2 regions of the Telluria sp. RT2P19 genome follow, and region 2 is predicted to be linked to the other one. Evidence: predicted binding sites of a transcription regulator. Region 2 holds the regulator's gene; the other holds the start of a gene.
The links. The regulator sigma-54, encoded in region 2, starts transcription at its own class of promoters, with help from an activator protein. The targets are predictions, from matches to a motif close to TGGCANGNAANCTGCTTT.
Positions count from the first base shown of each region.

Region 1: a site for sigma-54 is predicted at 4,042-4,059, ahead of AC56KW_RS08745 (PEP-CTERM sorting domain-containing protein). Genes of this name have one in related genera too.

Region 1 is NZ_JCASIL010000005.1:133,989-141,987, reverse strand. Features, by position in the region: gene hemE (uroporphyrinogen decarboxylase) at 1-827, shown strand, start outside; gene AC56KW_RS08750 (primosomal protein N') at 1,374-3,404, shown strand; gene AC56KW_RS08745 (PEP-CTERM sorting domain-containing protein) at 3,401-4,009, opposite strand; gene AC56KW_RS08740 (dihydrolipoyl dehydrogenase) at 4,254-5,693, shown strand; gene AC56KW_RS08735 (SRPBCC family protein) at 5,690-6,175, opposite strand; gene AC56KW_RS08730 (UvrD-helicase domain-containing protein) at 6,381-7,999, shown strand, end outside.
Region 2 is NZ_JCASIL010000020.1:17,661-25,659, reverse strand. Features, by position in the region: gene AC56KW_RS21035 (monovalent cation:proton antiporter family protein) at 1-733, opposite strand, end outside; gene AC56KW_RS21030 (KpsF/GutQ family sugar-phosphate isomerase) at 890-1,888, shown strand; gene AC56KW_RS21025 (KdsC family phosphatase) at 1,888-2,442, shown strand; gene lptC (LPS export ABC transporter periplasmic protein LptC) at 2,453-3,058, shown strand; gene lptA (lipopolysaccharide transport periplasmic protein LptA) at 3,103-3,651, shown strand; gene lptB (LPS export ABC transporter ATP-binding protein) at 3,663-4,415, shown strand; gene AC56KW_RS21005 (RNA polymerase factor sigma-54) at 4,427-5,911, shown strand; gene hpf (ribosome hibernation-promoting factor, HPF/YfiA family) at 5,986-6,345, shown strand; gene AC56KW_RS20995 (enoyl-CoA hydratase/isomerase family protein) at 6,469-7,554, shown strand; gene AC56KW_RS20990 (DUF5694 domain-containing protein) at 7,639-7,999, shown strand, end outside.

The sequences.
Region 1 (7,999 bases), on a different contig from region 2:
ACGCGATGGGCCTGGGCCTGTATTTCGCCGATGGCGAAGGGCCGAAGTTCGAACGTCCGCTGCGCTCCGAGGCCGAGGTGAACGCGCTGGCCGTGCCCGACATGGCATCCCTCGATTATGTGTTCCGGGCCGTGACCTCGATCCGCACCGCGCTGGACGGCCGCGTGCCGCTGATCGGCTTCTCGGGCAGCCCATGGACCCTGGCCTGCTATATGGTCGAAGGCGGCGGCTCGCGCGAGTTCCACACGGTCAAGAAGATGCTGTACAGCCGTCCCGACCTGATGCACCGCATCCTGGACATCAATGCGCAGGCCGTGATCCAGTACCTGAACGCGCAGATCGACGCCGGCGCGCAGGCCGTGATGATCTTCGATTCCTGGGGCGGGGCGCTGGCCGATGGCGCTTACCAGGAATTTTCGCTGCGCTATATGCGCCAGATCGTCGCCGGCCTGCAACGTGAGAAGGATGGCGTGCGCATCCCCGCCATTGTCTTTACGAAAGGCGGAGGCATCTGGCTGGACGAGATGGCCGACATCGGCGCCGATGCGCTGGGCCTGGACTGGACCGTCAACCTGGGCCGCGCGCGCGGCCTGGTGGGCGACCGTGTGGCGCTGCAGGGCAACCTCGATCCGGCCATCCTGTTTGCCGGGCCGGACCAGATCCGCGCCGAAGTCGAGCGCTCGCTCGCCGCCTATGGTGCGCCGTCGAATGGCCATGGCCATGTGTTCAACCTTGGCCACGGCATTTCGCAATTCACGCCGCCCGAATCGGTCAGCGCCATGGTCGACGCCGTGCACAGCATCAGCCGCAAGCAGCGCGCCGGCTGACCGATCCTCCGCGGCAGGCGGCCTTGTTGACAAGATCGCCAGCCCGACCCTCACTTGTTCACAACTTCCGAAAAGCGTGTAAAAATTCCTGTGGACATCTCAGCATCTTTCGAGTCAGCGTACAGCGATGATTTATAAGCGTTTTTTGTACAGATGCAGTGCTGAGTGCCTCCTGCGCCACAAGGTTGTCCAGTAGAATTCAGCAAAATTGGACTCCTTGTTCACAAAGTTATCAACAGGCGGTTTAGCAATGCTGAAAAGTGCTTGGTTTACCGGCACTTAGCGGACTTCTTCAAGTATTGCCTTAACTTCGTGATGCAATGCAGCGAGTTTTCCACGTCGAATGGCCTACTTATGCACAATGCTGGAAAAGCCCGCGACTTTGTTGGCAGCGTTGAGGGTAAATAAGTAAGTTATTGATTTATAAGACAAAAATTGTCTTGAATTTAGGAATTAACGATTATGACTTGATCTAACGTAAACCTTTAACGGGGTCAAGTCCCACGCTATTCACAAAGTTTTCCACAGATTTGCACAGGGCCCAGATTGTCGACCAGTACCGATCTCAACAGCACACACTGCATTCTCGAGGTCGTGCTCGATACCCCGCTGAACAGCAGCTTCGATTACCGCTGGCCTTGCCAGCCGGGCGAAGAACCGTTGCCCGGCCAGCTGGTCCTGGTGTCGTTCGCGCGGCGCGAGATCATGGCCCTGATCGTGGCGGTGAAGCACGAGACCAATGTTGCGCCCGACAAATTGAAGGATGCGCTGGCCGTGCGCAGCCAGTTGGCGCCGCTCACGGAGCGCTGGATCGCGCTGGCGCGCTTCGCGGCCGATTATTACCAGCGGCCGCTGGGGGAGGTTGCGCTGCCCGGCCTGCCCAAGAACCTGCGCGTGCCCAAGACCGTGGCCCTGGACCGGGCCCTGAAGAAGCTGGCCAAGCTCGACGCGGTGCAGGATGCGACGGCTGTCGATATGCCGGTGCTCAATCATGCCCAGCAGCAGGCGGCCGACGCGATCGGCGGCGCCGACGGTTTCAGCCCGCTGCTGCTGTGGGGCGTGACCGGCAGCGGCAAGACCGAGGTCTACCTGCAGGCCTGCGCCCAGGTCTTGCGGCGCGACCCGCAGGCGCAGATCCTGATCATGGTCCCCGAGATCAACCTGACGCCCCAGCTGGAAGGGAATATCCGGGCGCGCTTCCCGGGCATGATGCTGGCCACCCTGCACAGCAGCCTGTCCGAGGGCGAGCGCATGCTGCACTGGCTGGCCGCGCACACGGGCCAGGCGCGTATCGTGCTTGGCACCCGGCTGGCGATCCTGGCTTCGCTGCCGCATCTCAAGCTGATCGTGATCGACGAGGAGCACGACCCCTCGTACAAGCAGCAGGAAGGCCTGCGCTATTCGGCGCGCGACCTGGCCGTATGGCGTGCGCACCAACTGGGGATCCCGATCGTGCTCGGTTCGGCCACGCCGTCGCTCGAGACCTGGCATCACGCGCGCTCGGGCCGCTACAAGCGGCTCGACCTGCGCGAGCGCGCCGTGCGCGACGCCGTGCTGCCCAAGGTACGCCTGGTCGACATGGAGCGCGACCGCGCGCGCGATGGCCTGACGAGCGAAATGCTGGCGGCCCTGCGTGGGCGGCTGGAGCGCGGCGAGCAGTCGCTGCTGTTCCTGAACCGGCGCGGCTATGCCCCGGTAATCTGCTGCGACGCGTGCGGCTGGATCAGCAACTGCACCCGCTGCACCGCCTTCATGGTGCTGCACAAGCCCGAGCACCGACTGCGCTGCCACCACTGCAGCCTCGAACTGCGCATCCCGCGTTCCTGCCCGACCTGCGGCAACGTCGACCTGCAGCCGTTGGGCCGCGGCACCCAACGCGTGGAAGAGGGATTACAGGCGCTGTTCCCGGAGGCGCGCATCCTGCGCATCGACGCCGACTCGACCCGCCTGAAGGGCAGCGCCCAAGCCGCCTTCGACAGCGTGCACCGGGGCGAGGTGGATATCCTGATCGGCACGCAAATGGTCGCCAAGGGGCACGACTTCAAGAAGCTGACCCTGGTCGGGATTTTGAACCCGGATACCGCGCTGTTCTCGCAGGACTACCGCGCCAGCGAGCGCCTGTTCGCGCAGCTGATGCAGGTGGCGGGACGGGCGGGGCGGGCCGGTGCGCCGTCCGAGGTGCTGGTGCAGACCCGCTATGTGCAGCATCCGCTGTATGGCGCCGTGATGCGCCACGATTACGAGCGCTTCGCCGGGCAGTTGCTGGAAGAACGCAAGGAAGCCGGGCTGCCACCCTATATGTACCAGGCCTTGCTGCGCGCCGAGGCGAAGGAGCTGCCGATCGCGATCGACTTCCTGGAAGCGGCGCGCGACTGCCTGCCGGCCGACGGGATCATGATCAACGACCCGATCCCGATGACGCTGACGCGGGTGCACAACGTGGACCGCGCCCAGCTGCTGGTCGAATCGGGTTCGCGGCCCGCGCTGCAGGCCTTCCTGCGGGTTTGGGTCGAGCATTTGCGGGCAATGAAAGCCCGCGTCAAATGGTCGCTCGAAGTCGACCCGCTTGATATTTAAGCCGCTTGGACGGCGGCTTTGCCGGTGGTGCGGCGACGGCGATGGCCGGCGTAGCCCAGCATGGCGAGTCCGGCGCCCATTAGCAGTGTAGTGGAAGGCTCCGGCACTTCGGCCTCAACGGTGTCATAGTTGAAGGTAATGAAACCGAAATCCCAGCGTCCGTCCGGGTTGACCGCCTCATCGAATAACTCAGCGAATTCCAAGCGCAAGATCCCGTCGGCACCAACGGCAAAGCTCTGTTCGCCCAGCTCGAACATGTCGGCAAAGATCCCCGAGCCCGACATGTTGCCTGATCCATCTTCCACATCGCCTGGTGTCAGGAACAAGCTGAAGCCTTGATCCCTTGCAGAGGTTTCGATCACCACACCGATTTCGTCCAGAAAACTCGGTGCAAACGCGGTCAGGCTGACGTTGTAACTAAAACCGGTAACCGTCGAGTTGGCGCCGATGTCGATCAGTAACACCGTATTGGTCGGATCATCGGTTTGGCCATTACTCAAAATACCCGTGACATCGACATTCGTGGTCATCGGTGCAGCGGAAAGCGACGTACAGGCAAGCAATGCCAGACTCCCAAGAAATTTATTGACCGCAGTTGATTTCATGGATACTCCCGAAAATTAGTTTGTACTCTCATTTAGCAAGAATCATGCCTTAACAATGAGATATTTCCAATTCCCTGATTTTGAATGAATAATTGGCATTATTTCGATTTTTACATGATTGCGGTGTAAAGTTTCTCGACATACACCATAGGAAGACAGGGCATGGGGCTTCCGCGGCAGATCCGCTCTCCACAGCGTGTGGGGATTAGGGTATCGTCTTCCCAGCTAAATCGTGGAGAGCAGAATGAAACAACTGAACGTGGACGTCGCCATCATCGGCACCGGCACCGCCGGCATGACTGCCTACCGCGCCGCCAAGGCGCAAGGCGCCCAGACGGTGGTGATCGAGAGCGGCCAGTACGGTACCACCTGCGCCCGGGTCGGCTGCATGCCGAGCAAGCTGCTGATTGCCGCAGCCGAGGCGTCCCACGTGATCGATACCTCCGGCCCATTCGGCGTGCACGCCGGTGAAAAACGCATCGACGGCCGCGCCGTCATGGAACGGGTCAAGCGCGAGCGCGACCGCTTCGTCGGCTTCGTGCTGGAAGGGGTCGAATCGATGCCCGTGCAAGACCGCCTGCAGGGTCGCGCGCGCTTCACCGGACCCTCCACCCTGGTGGTCGACGACCATACCGAGATTCAGGCCGGCCGCATCGTGATCGCCACCGGCTCCACGCCGCTGCGCCTGCCACAGCTCGAGGACGTCGGCCCCGGCATCGTCACCAGTGACGACGTGTTCTATTGGGACGATCTGCCGCGTTCGGTGGCCGTGATCGGCACTGGCGTCATCGGACTTGAACTGGGCCAGGCCCTGGCCCGGCTCGGAGTGCGCGTGCGCTTTTACGCGCGCGGCGGCAGCATCGCCAACATCACCGATCCCGAAGTGCTGCGCTGCGCCGGGCGGGTCTTGATGGAAGAACTCGACATCGCCTTCCAGACCGAGGTGGTGGGGGCGGTGCAGGAAGGCGACGAGGTGGTGCTGAGCGTGCGTGACGCGCTGGGCAAGGAAAGCACCGAGCGCTTCCAGTACGTGTTGATGACGGCCGGCCGCACGCCCAATGTGCACGACCTGGGGCTGGAGCATACGGGCCTGGAACGGAGACCGGACGGCATCCCTGTCTTCGACGCCCGCACCATGCAGTGCGGGACCAGCCATATCTTCATCGCGGGCGACGCCAACAACGAGCGGCCGCTGCTGCACGACGCGGCCGACCACGGCAAGATCGCCGGCGACAATGCCGGCCGCTATCCGGATGTGCGTCCGGGCCTGCGCCGCGCGCCGATCGCGGTCGCCTTCACCGAGCCGAATATCGCCACCCTGGGCAAGAACTACAAGACCCTATGTGCCGGGGGCCAGCGCAAGTTCGCGGTCGGCAGCGTGTCCTTCGCCAACCAGGGCCGCAGCCGCGTCATGTTGCAGAACAAGGGGATGTTGCGGGTGTATGCCGAATATGGCACCCGCCTGTTCCTGGGAGCGGAGATGATCGCGCCGCGCGCCGAGCACCTGGCCCACTTGCTGTCATGGGCATTCCAGATGCGGCTGACGGTCGACCAGATGCTCGAGATGCCGTTCTACCACCCGGTGATCGAGGAGGGCGTGCGCACCGCCCTGCGCGACCTGGCCATCAACCTGTCGAAAGGCGAGAGCCAGACCGACCCGGCCGATACCGAGCCGGGGACTTAATTCAACAAGGTGGTATTCAGCTTGCCCTCGCTGGCCAACTGGCGCAGGATCCGTATCGTGTCGAGGTCGGCTTCTTCATAGGCCGACTTCTTGAACTCGTCGTACATGGCGTTGGCTGGGTCGACGTGCTCGCCGGTGCCGTCGTCATAGCAGAAGCGCACCAGCAGCATGGCGTTGGTCGGCGCCTCGATGATCATGCGCAGGCTCGACGCCGCGATCTCGCCCTGGGCCGGCACTTCGTAGCGCACTTCCTGCAGCGGGGTCAGGAATACCTGGTCTTCAATGACCAGTTCGCCAAAGGTCAGGCGGCGGCGGAATGCGCCGGCTTCGCGCTCGACGATTTCACTGGCGTCCAGGTGCGGGATGAACATCTTCGGGTCTTCCGCGCGCAGGACCAGGCCATGCCAGACCTGCTCGCGGGTGAGGGTGTCGATCAGCGGGTTCATCGGATCGTTGATCTCGACGAGATGTTCGAATTTCATAGGGCAGATATCCGGGGAATAAGGGCCGCGGCGTCGCTCGCCGCAAAGCACGCATGTTACTCGATTGCGCGTCGGTGCGCCTGTCCTCTCCGGTCCGGGCCATCCGTCGCCCGGTGTTGCAATCCGGGATGTCCCCGGCGCGCCATCCCCCGCTCGGGTCGCCAGATTGTTACAATCGCTGCCTGTTCCTCCAGAAATAATTCCCATGTCCAACGCACCAAAGTTCGGCCTCAACGGGCCGCAGAGCGAAGCCGCGCTGTATCTCGACGGCCCATGCCTGGTGCTGGCCGGCGCCGGCTCGGGCAAGACGCGCGTGATCACGCAAAAAATCGCCTACATGATCGAGCACTGCGGCTACGATCCGCGCACCATCGCCGCCCTGACCTTCACCAACAAGGCGGCGCTCGAGATGCAGGAGCGCATCGCCAAGCTGCTCAAGCAGCCCAAGCAGGCCAAGCAGTTGACCGTGTCGACCTTCCATTCGCTGGGCGTCAAGATCCTGCGCCAGGAGGCGGCCGGGGTCGGCCTGAAGGACAAGTTCTCGATCATGGACAGCGACGATTGCTATACCATCGTGTCCGACCTGGCCCTGACCACGGATAAACAGGAAATCCGCGGCATCCAGAACGCGATCTCGCTGTGGAAGAACGGCCTGGTCGATCCGGAAGACGCGATCAAGGCCGCGCGCGACGAGGACGAAGCCCTGGCCGGGCGCGTCTACCGCAGCTATGTGGCGACCTTGCAGGCCTACCAGGCGGTCGACTTCGACGACCTGATCCGCCTGCCGGTGGAATTGTTCCGCAACAATGAGCCGATCCGCGACCGCTGGCAGCGCCGCCTGCGCTACCTGCTGATGGACGAGTACCAGGACACCAATACCTGCCAGTACGAGCTGGTCAAGCTGCTGGTGACGGGCCTGGGCAAGAAGCCGATGTTTACCGCCGTGGGCGACGACGACCAGGCGATCTATGCGTGGCGCGGCGCCTCGGTCGAGAACCTGAAGACGCTGGGCGACGACTTCCCCGACCTGAAGGTGATCAAGCTCGAGCAGAATTACCGCTCCACCACCCGCATCCTGCAGGCGGCCAACGCCGTCATCGGTAACAATCCGAAGCTGTTCGAAAAGTCGCTGTGGTCCGAGCACGGCCTGGGCGAGCCGATCAAGGTGCTGGGCATGCAGAACGACGACCAGGAAGCCGACCAGGTCGCGATCATGATTTCGAGCGAACATTTCCAGCGCAAGAACAAATGGTCGGATTACGCGATCCTGTACCGCGGCAATCACCAGGCGCGCGTGATGGAGCAGGCGCTGCGCAAGGAGCGCATCCCGTACACGATGTCGGGCGGCCAGAGCTTCTTTGACAAGGCCGAGATCAAGGACATCATTGCCTACCTGCGCCTGATCGCCAACCAGGACGACGACCCGGCCTTCATCCGCGCCGTGACGACGCCCAAGCGCGGCGTCGGCATGGCGACCCTGGAAGTGCTGGGCGAATTCTCGAAGCAATGGAATTGCTCGCTGTTCGAGGCCGCGCGCAAGGGCGGCATCGAAGCCAAGCTGGCCGATCGCCAGTTGGGCCCGTTGCGCGACTTCTGCCACTTCATCGCCGAACTCGAAGACCGCGCCACCCGCCCCGGCCCGTCGGGCAGCGGCGACCATGCGGCCGAAGTGCTGGACGACATGATGAAGGAGATCAACTACGAGCATTATCTCTACGAGAACTTCGACGACCGCGCGGCCCAGGCCAAGTGGCAGAACGTCCTCGAGTTCAATAATTGGCTGAAGGACCGCGGCCGCGGCGGACGCGACCGCGATGGCGAAGA
Region 2 (7,999 bases):
ACAGGCCGGCCTGCTCGGTGATCCAGGCCGCGCCCAGCGTCACCAGCAGCAGGTTGAGCATGAACAGCTCTTGCGAGCGGCGCTTGGCGACGATCGTGAACCAGCGCCCCATCAGCTTCTGGCCGAAGAACAGCAGCAGGGCCAGCACCAGCGCCGCCTTGAGCGCCTCTACCCCGAGTGTGATCGCCAGGTCTTCCGGATCGCGCGCCAGCGCCGGGATCATGATCAACAGGGGCACCACCGCCAGGTCCTGGAACAGCAGGATGCCGACGATGCGCCGCCCATGCTCGCTTTCGAGTTCGAGCCGCTCGGTGAGCAGCTTGACCACGATCGCGGTCGAGGACATGGCCAGCGCCCCGCCCAGCGCGAACGCGGCCTGCCAGCCAAGCGGGATCCCGGGCAGGAGCCAGGCCGCCAGCAGCCCGATCGCCATCGCGGCCACGATCGTCGACACCACCTGGGCCAGCCCAAGGCCGAACACGATGCGCCGCATCGAGCGCAGTTGTCCGAGCGAGAATTCGAGGCCGATCGAGAACATCAGGAACACGACCCCGAACTCGCCCAGCGCATGGGTGGTGGGACTGTCCTCGGCCAGGGCCAGGGCGTGGGGACCGATCAGGACGCCGACGGCGAGGTAGCCTAGCATCGGCGGCAACTGCAGGCTACGGAATACGACTACGCCCAGGACGGCGCAGCCCAGCAGGAGGAGGGTAAGTTCAAGACCGGAATGCATGGTGCGGGACTGGAGATAAGCGGCGAATTTTGTTAATCTTATTGCACGGGTAGTGTGTGGTGCGGCATCGCTTGTTATCGTTTGTTACGACTGGCAAGTTTTTTGCTTTCCCAATTCGTTTATACTGCCAAAATGAGTGTAACCGATGAAAAAATAATGCTGAAAAGTTTTGACGAGGCCATGGCCCAGCGTGTGCTGGCCCTGGGTCGCGAAACGCTGTCGATCGAAGCCGAGGCCATCCGCGCGCTGCACGCGCGCCTGGGCGACGACGACAGCTTCGTGAGCGCGGCGCAGCTGATCCTTTCCTGCGACGGCCGCGTGGTCGTGTCCGGCATGGGCAAGTCGGGCCACATCGGCCGCAAGATCGCCGCCACCCTGGCCTCCACCGGCACGCCGGCCTTCTTCATGCACCCGGGCGAAGCCGCGCACGGCGACCTGGGCATGGTCACCAGGAACGACGTCGTCATCGCCATCTCGAATTCGGGCGAGTCGTCCGAGATCCTCGACATCCTGCCGGCCGTGAAGCGCCTGGGCGCGCGCGTGATCGCCATGACCGGCAAGCCGGCCTCGCGCCTGGCCAAGCTGTCCGACGTCCACCTGAACATCGCGGTGGACAAGGAAGCCTGCCCGCTCAACCTGGCGCCGACCACCAGCACCACCGTGACCCTGGCCATGGGCGACGCGCTGGCCGTGGCGCTGCTCGACGCGCGCGGCTTTCGCGAGCAGGACTTCGCGCTGTCGCATCCGGGCGGCGCCCTGGGCCGGCGCCTGCTGACGCATGTGCGCGATGTGATGCGCAGCGGCGACGCGGTGCCGAGCGTGAGTCCCGAGACGTCGCTGGTCGAGGCGCTGCTCGAAGTGACCCGCAAGGGTCTCGGCATGACCGCGATCGTCGACGCCGAAGGCCGTCCGGTCGGCGTGTTCACCGACGGCGACTTGCGCCGTGTGATCGAACGCATGCACGACTTCTCGAACATCCAGATCCGCGACGTGATGCACGCCGATCCGCGCCGCGTGCGTCCAGGCCAGTTGGCGGTCGACGCCGTCGCCGTGATGGAAGAATTCCGCATCAACCAGATGCTGGTGGTCGACGACGACGACCGTCTGATCGGCGCGCTGCATATCCACGACCTGACCCGCGCGAAGGTGATCTGATGAGCGACACATTCATTCCTGCCATTACCCCGCTGGCCCACATGGAACGGGCCGCGCGCGTCAAGGTCATGATCTTCGATGTCGACGGCGTGCTGACCGACGGCAGCCTGACCTATGGTCCCGACGGCGAGGTCACCAAGACCTTCAATGTGCTCGACGGCCTGGGGATCCAGCTGTTGAACAAGACCGGCGTGCAGACCGCGATCATCAGCGCGCGCCTGTCGCCGATCGTCGTCAAGCGCGCGGCCGATCTCGGCATCTCGCATGTCCACCAGGGCATCCACGACAAGCGCATCGGCTTCGCCAAGCTGTTGGAAAGCACCGGCTTCACGGCCGAGCAGTGCGGCTATATCGGCGACGACGTGATCGACCTGCCGCTGTTCGCCCGCGTTGGCTTCGCGGTCGCCGTGCCTTCGGGCCACCCCGAGGTGCAGCATCGCGCGCATTACGTCACGAAGAACGGCGGCGGCCGTGGCGCCGTGCGCGAGGTGTGCGACCTCGTGATGCGCGCCCAGGGCACCTACGACCAGGCGCTCGCGCCGTATTTCGCCTGAGGCCGTGAGCATGGCTACCGTCGTCGTCAACAAGCGCACCGCCCATCGCTGGAATCTGCTGGCGATGATCGTCATCGGCACCTTCTTCGCCTTCGGCAGCTTCTGGCTGCTGCAGCTGATGCAGGCGTCCGACATCGACGCCCAGCTGGGCGGCCCGCCGGACGAGCCGGACTACATCGTCGAGAACTTCTCGTTCGTGCGCATGACCGAGAACGGCCAGCCGAGTTACCTGGTGTCGGGCAAGCGCCTGGCGCACATCCCGAATGGCGACGTGTCGCACGTCGAGGCTCCGGTGCTGCGCGGCGTCGAGCCGGGCCGCCCACCGATGACGGTGGTCGCCAGGAACGCGCAGATCCACCACGAGGAGCACCGCGTCGAGCTGGTCGGCGACGTCGACCTGCAGCGGCCCAGGACGGCGCAGAGCGAGTCGCTGCAGGTGCGCACCCAGGCGCTCACCGTGCTGCCCGACGAAGAAATCCTGAAGACCGATCTGCCGATCGACATGCAGCTCGGCGCGTCCAGCGTCAAGGGCACCGGCATGGTCGCCAACAACGCGACCATGCAGATGCACCTGTCCAGCCGCGGCCAGATCGTCTATCCGCCACGCCAGCGCTGACCCGCCTTTAGCGCCGCGTGCCAACCCGAGACCCGCATCCAACCATGAAAAAACTCCTAGCTGCCGTTTGCCTCTCCCTGCTGTCGCTGACGGCCGCCGCCGAGCGCGCCGATTCGCTCAAGCCGGCAGTGATCGACTACGATTCGCTCGACGTCGACGAGGTCACCGGCACCCGTATCCTGACCGGCAACGTGATCCTGACCCGCGGCACCCTGCAGCTCAAGTCGGACCGCGCCCTGGTCAAGGAAAGCCCGGAAGGCTATATGAGCGTGACCCTCACCGCCGCCGGCGGCAAGGTCACCACCTTCCGCCAGAAGCGCGACGGCGGTCCCGACCTGTGGGTCGAGGGCCAGGCCGAACGCATCGAGTACGACGAGCGTTCGGAACTGGTGCGCCTGTTCTCCAACGCCATCGTGCGCGAACTGGAAGGTTCGCGCATGACCAACCAGATCACCGGTCCTTACATCTCCTACGACAACCGCAAGGAAGTGGCCACGGTGCGCAACGACGTCAGCGGCCAAAGTAAAGTTGGCGGCGGCCGCGGCACCCTGATCCTGGCGCCCAAGCGCGCCCCGGCCGGAGGCGCCCAATGACGGCAGCCCCGATGGAGCTGGGCGATTGCAGTACCCTGGTCGTCAAAGGCCTGCAGAAGAGCTATGGCAAGCGCCTGGTGGTGCGCGACGTGTCGCTGCAGGTCGAATGCGGTGAAGTGGTTGGCTTGCTGGGCCCGAACGGCGCCGGCAAGACGACGTCGTTCTACATGATCGTCGGCCTGGTGCCGTCGGATGCCGGTTCGATCGACATCAACGGTACCGACATCACGAGCCTGCCGATCCACCGCCGCGCGGTGCTGGGCCTGTCCTACCTGCCGCAAGAGGCGTCGGTGTTTCGCAAGCTGACGGTCGAAGAGAACATCCGCGCCGTGCTCGAACTGCAGAAGGACAACGGCAAGCCGCTGTCGAAAGACCAGATCAACGCGCGCCTCGACACCCTGCTGGCCGACCTGCAGATCGAGAAGCTGCGCGAAAATCCGGCCTTGTCGCTGTCGGGCGGCGAGCGCCGCCGCGTGGAAATCGCGCGCGCGCTGGCGACCAATCCGCGCTTCGTGCTGCTCGACGAGCCATTCGCCGGCGTCGATCCGATCGCCGTGATCGAGATCCAGCGCATCGTGCGCTTCCTGAAGGAGCGCAAGATCGGCGTCCTGATCACCGACCACAACGTGCGCGAGACGCTCGGCATCTGCGACCGCGCCTACATCATCAACCAGGGCGCCGTGCTGGCATCGGGCCGCCCTGACGACATCATCGCCGACGAGTCGGTGCGCCGCGTGTACCTGGGTGAACACTTCCGCATGTGAGCGACACCTAGATGAAACAGTCCCTGCAACTTCGCACATCGCAGCACCTGGCGCTCACGCCGCAATTGCAGCAATCGATCCGCCTGCTGCAGCTGTCGACACTCGAACTGCACCAGGAGATCGAGCAGATACTGGGCGATAACCCCTTGCTGGAACGGCTCGACGATCCGCTCGACCGCTCGGTGCGCTTGCTGGCCGATGGCGCCATCAACAACGCGCCGGCCAATGGCGAAGCGCCGTCCGCGCCCGGCCAGCAGGCCGAGGGACAGGAGGCGCCAGCGCCGGCAGGCGAGGCCGAAGGCTTCGATGGCGCCGCCGATGGCGACCGTGGCGACGCCGACTGGAGCGATGGCGGTTCGGTATCGTCGGGCAGTGGCGGCGAGGATGAAGACGGCCGCCCGCAGCTGGAGGCCTGCGCCATCACCTTGCGCGAGCACCTGATGGAACAGGTGCGCGAAGCCACCTTGTCGGCGCGCGACCGGGCGCTGGCCGAGCTGGTGATCGATGCGCTCGACGACAACGGCTACCTCGAGGAACCACTCGACGAGATCCACGCCCGTCTGCCCGAAGAACTCGAGATCGAGATCGACGAGCTGCGCTGCGCGCTGGCGCTGGTGCAGAGCATGGACCCGGTGGGCGTCGGCGCGCGCAGCGCGGCCGAATGCCTGGCGCTGCAGATCCGGCGCATGCCCGGCGTGCCGATGGTCACGCGGCGCATGGCGCTCACCATCGTCGAGGGTTACCTGAGCTGGTTCGCCCAGCGCGAATACAGCAAGCTCAAAAAAGCGCTCGACTGCGACGACGAAGACCTGCGCGAGGTGCAGGCCGTGGTCCGCCAGTGCAATCCGCATCCGGGCGCCGCCTTCGCATCGAACCTGTCCGACTACGTGGTGCCGGACGTGATCGTGCGCCGTTCCAAGAGCGGCTGGGCTGTCACGTTGAACCCGGACGTGATGCCGCGCCTGCGCGTCAACAGCCTGTACGCGAACCTGCTCAAACAGGGCAAGAGCGAGGCGCAGATGGGCGCGCAGCTGCAAGAAGCGAAGTGGCTCATCAAGAATATGCGCCAGCGTTTCGACACCATCCTCCGTGTGGCGGAGGCGATTGTCGAGCGCCAGCGCAACTTTTTCTCGCACGGCGCGGTTGCCATGCGGCCCCTTGTTTTACGTGAGATTGCTGATACACTAGGCCTACACGAGAGCACAATTTCTCGTGTCACAACTCAAAAATATATGCTGACCCCGCACGGCATGGTTGAGTTGAAGTATTTCTTCGGCAGCCACGTTGCCACCGAGGCGGGAGGCGAAGCATCCTCGACGGCAATACGTGCGCTCATCGCACAATTGACAGGAGCAGAAGACCCTAGGAACCCTTTATCCGACAGCAAGATCGCGGAGATGCTCGGGGAACAAGGCATGGTCATCGCGCGCCGCACGGTTGCAAAATACCGTGAAGCCCTCAAGATACCCCCTGTAAGCCTCCGCAAGTCCTTGTAACTGCGCCGTCCACAGACATCGTGCCTTGTCGCGTCCTGTGGCCCACACGGTGCAACATTTTCAAAGGAGTGTGTATGAACCTCACAATCAGTGGCCATCATCTCGAAGTAACCCCCGCCATCCGTGAATACGTTCAGAATAAGCTCGAGCGCATCATTCGCCATTTCGACCAGGTGATCGACACCCACGTCTTCCTGGCCGTCGACAACCTCACTGAAAAAGAAAAAAGGCAGAAAGCAGAGATCAACGTGCAGGTATCGGGCAAGACCCTGCATGTGGCAAGCGTCGCGCAAGACCTGTACGCCGCGATCGACACGCTGATGGATAAGCTGGACCGTCAAATCCTGAAACACAAGCAGCAACTGAAGGACCATAGCCGTACTTCGATCAAACGCCTGCCGGAAAACGGCGGCGAAGACGCCGCTGTCGCCTGATCAGGCGCAGGGCTCACACTAGCTAAGGGCGTCTAAGGGGACGCCCTTTTTGCATCCGGCTTCCCGGTATGACGCGCGTCGCGTGTTCGGTAAAATGCATCTCTCTCCATTACCGACCACGCCATGACCGACCACGTCCTGACCAGCATCGCCAACCGCACCGGCATCATCACCCTCGACCGTCCGAAGGCGCTCAATTCGCTGTCGCTCGCGATGGTGCGCGCGCTGACCGACATCCTGCTTGTCTGGCAGGCCAACCCGCAAGTCGACGCGGTCATGCTCACCAGCAGCAGCGAAAAGGCCTTGTGCGCAGGCGGCGACATCCGCTTCTTCCATGAAGTCGGCCATGCGGGTCCGATGGGCGGCAGCGCGCTGCTCGAGGATTTCTTCACCGAAGAATACGCGCTGAACCACCTGATCCATTTCTATCCGAAGCCCTATATCGCCATCATGGACGGCGTCGTGATGGGCGGCGGCATGGGCATCGCCCAGGGCGGCCCGGATTGCGGGCTGCGCATCGTGACCGAGCGCACCAGGATGGCCATGCCCGAAGTGAACATCGGCCTGTTCCCGGATGTCGGCGGCAGCCATTTCCTGTCGCATGCGCCGGGACAGCTCGGCAACTACCTGGGCTTGACCGGCCTGACGATCGGCGCCGCCGACGCGCTGTACGTGGGCCTGGCCGACGTGTTCGTGCCAAGCGCCGAGCTGCCGGCCTTGAACGCACTGATCCAGGCGACGGGCGGCGCCGAACTGCCCGCCGCGATCCGCGCCTTCGCCGCGCCGTTCGCGCAAGCGGCAGGCGAAAGCGAACTGCAGGCCCGGCGTGCACTGATCGATACGCACTTCGGCGCGGCGTCGGTCGCCGCGATCATGGCTTCGCTCGAACCCGACGAGACGCCGTTCGCGCAAAAGGCCCTGGCGGCGATGCGCCAGCGCTCGCCCCTGATGATGTGCGTGACCCACGAGCTGCTGGCGCGCGGCGCCCAACTGTCCGTGGCCGACTGCCTGCGCATGGAGCGCTCGCTGGTGCGCCGCAATTTCGAGCATGGCGAAGTGCTGGAAGGGGTACGCGCGCTGGTGATCGACAAGGACAATGCGCCGCAATGGAATCCCCCATCCCTCGAGCAGGTCACGCCCGAGATGGTGGCGCGCTTCTTCGCGCCGGTATGGCCGGACCACGCGCATCCGCTCAGGCATCTCGCATAAACGCTCCCATGCATATCCATTTTTGCGTGACACCGTATCGATGAGGTGTGACCATCAGTCCTTCATGATGTGAAAGGAAGACCGATGCGCCTGCGTGCCTTGCTGATCTCGATGACCTTGTGCGGCGGCGTCGCCGCGCAGGACCACCGGCCCGACTTCGATCCGAGCCGGCTCAAGGGCCCGGCGGCGGGAGGGGCGACCGAAGTGCTGGTGCTCGGCTCGTCCCATCTGTCGCAACTGCCGAAGACCTTCAGGCAATCGAGCCTGACCCTCGTGAACGACCGGCTTGCCGCCTGGAAGCCGCAGGCGATCGCCATTGAAGCGCTGTCCGGGCCACAGTGCGACTTCATGCGCGCTTACCAGGCGCGCTACAAGGACTCCATCGACAGCTATTGCTGGGATCCTGCGCCAGCCCGGGCGGCCACCGGGCTCGATGTCGCCGCCG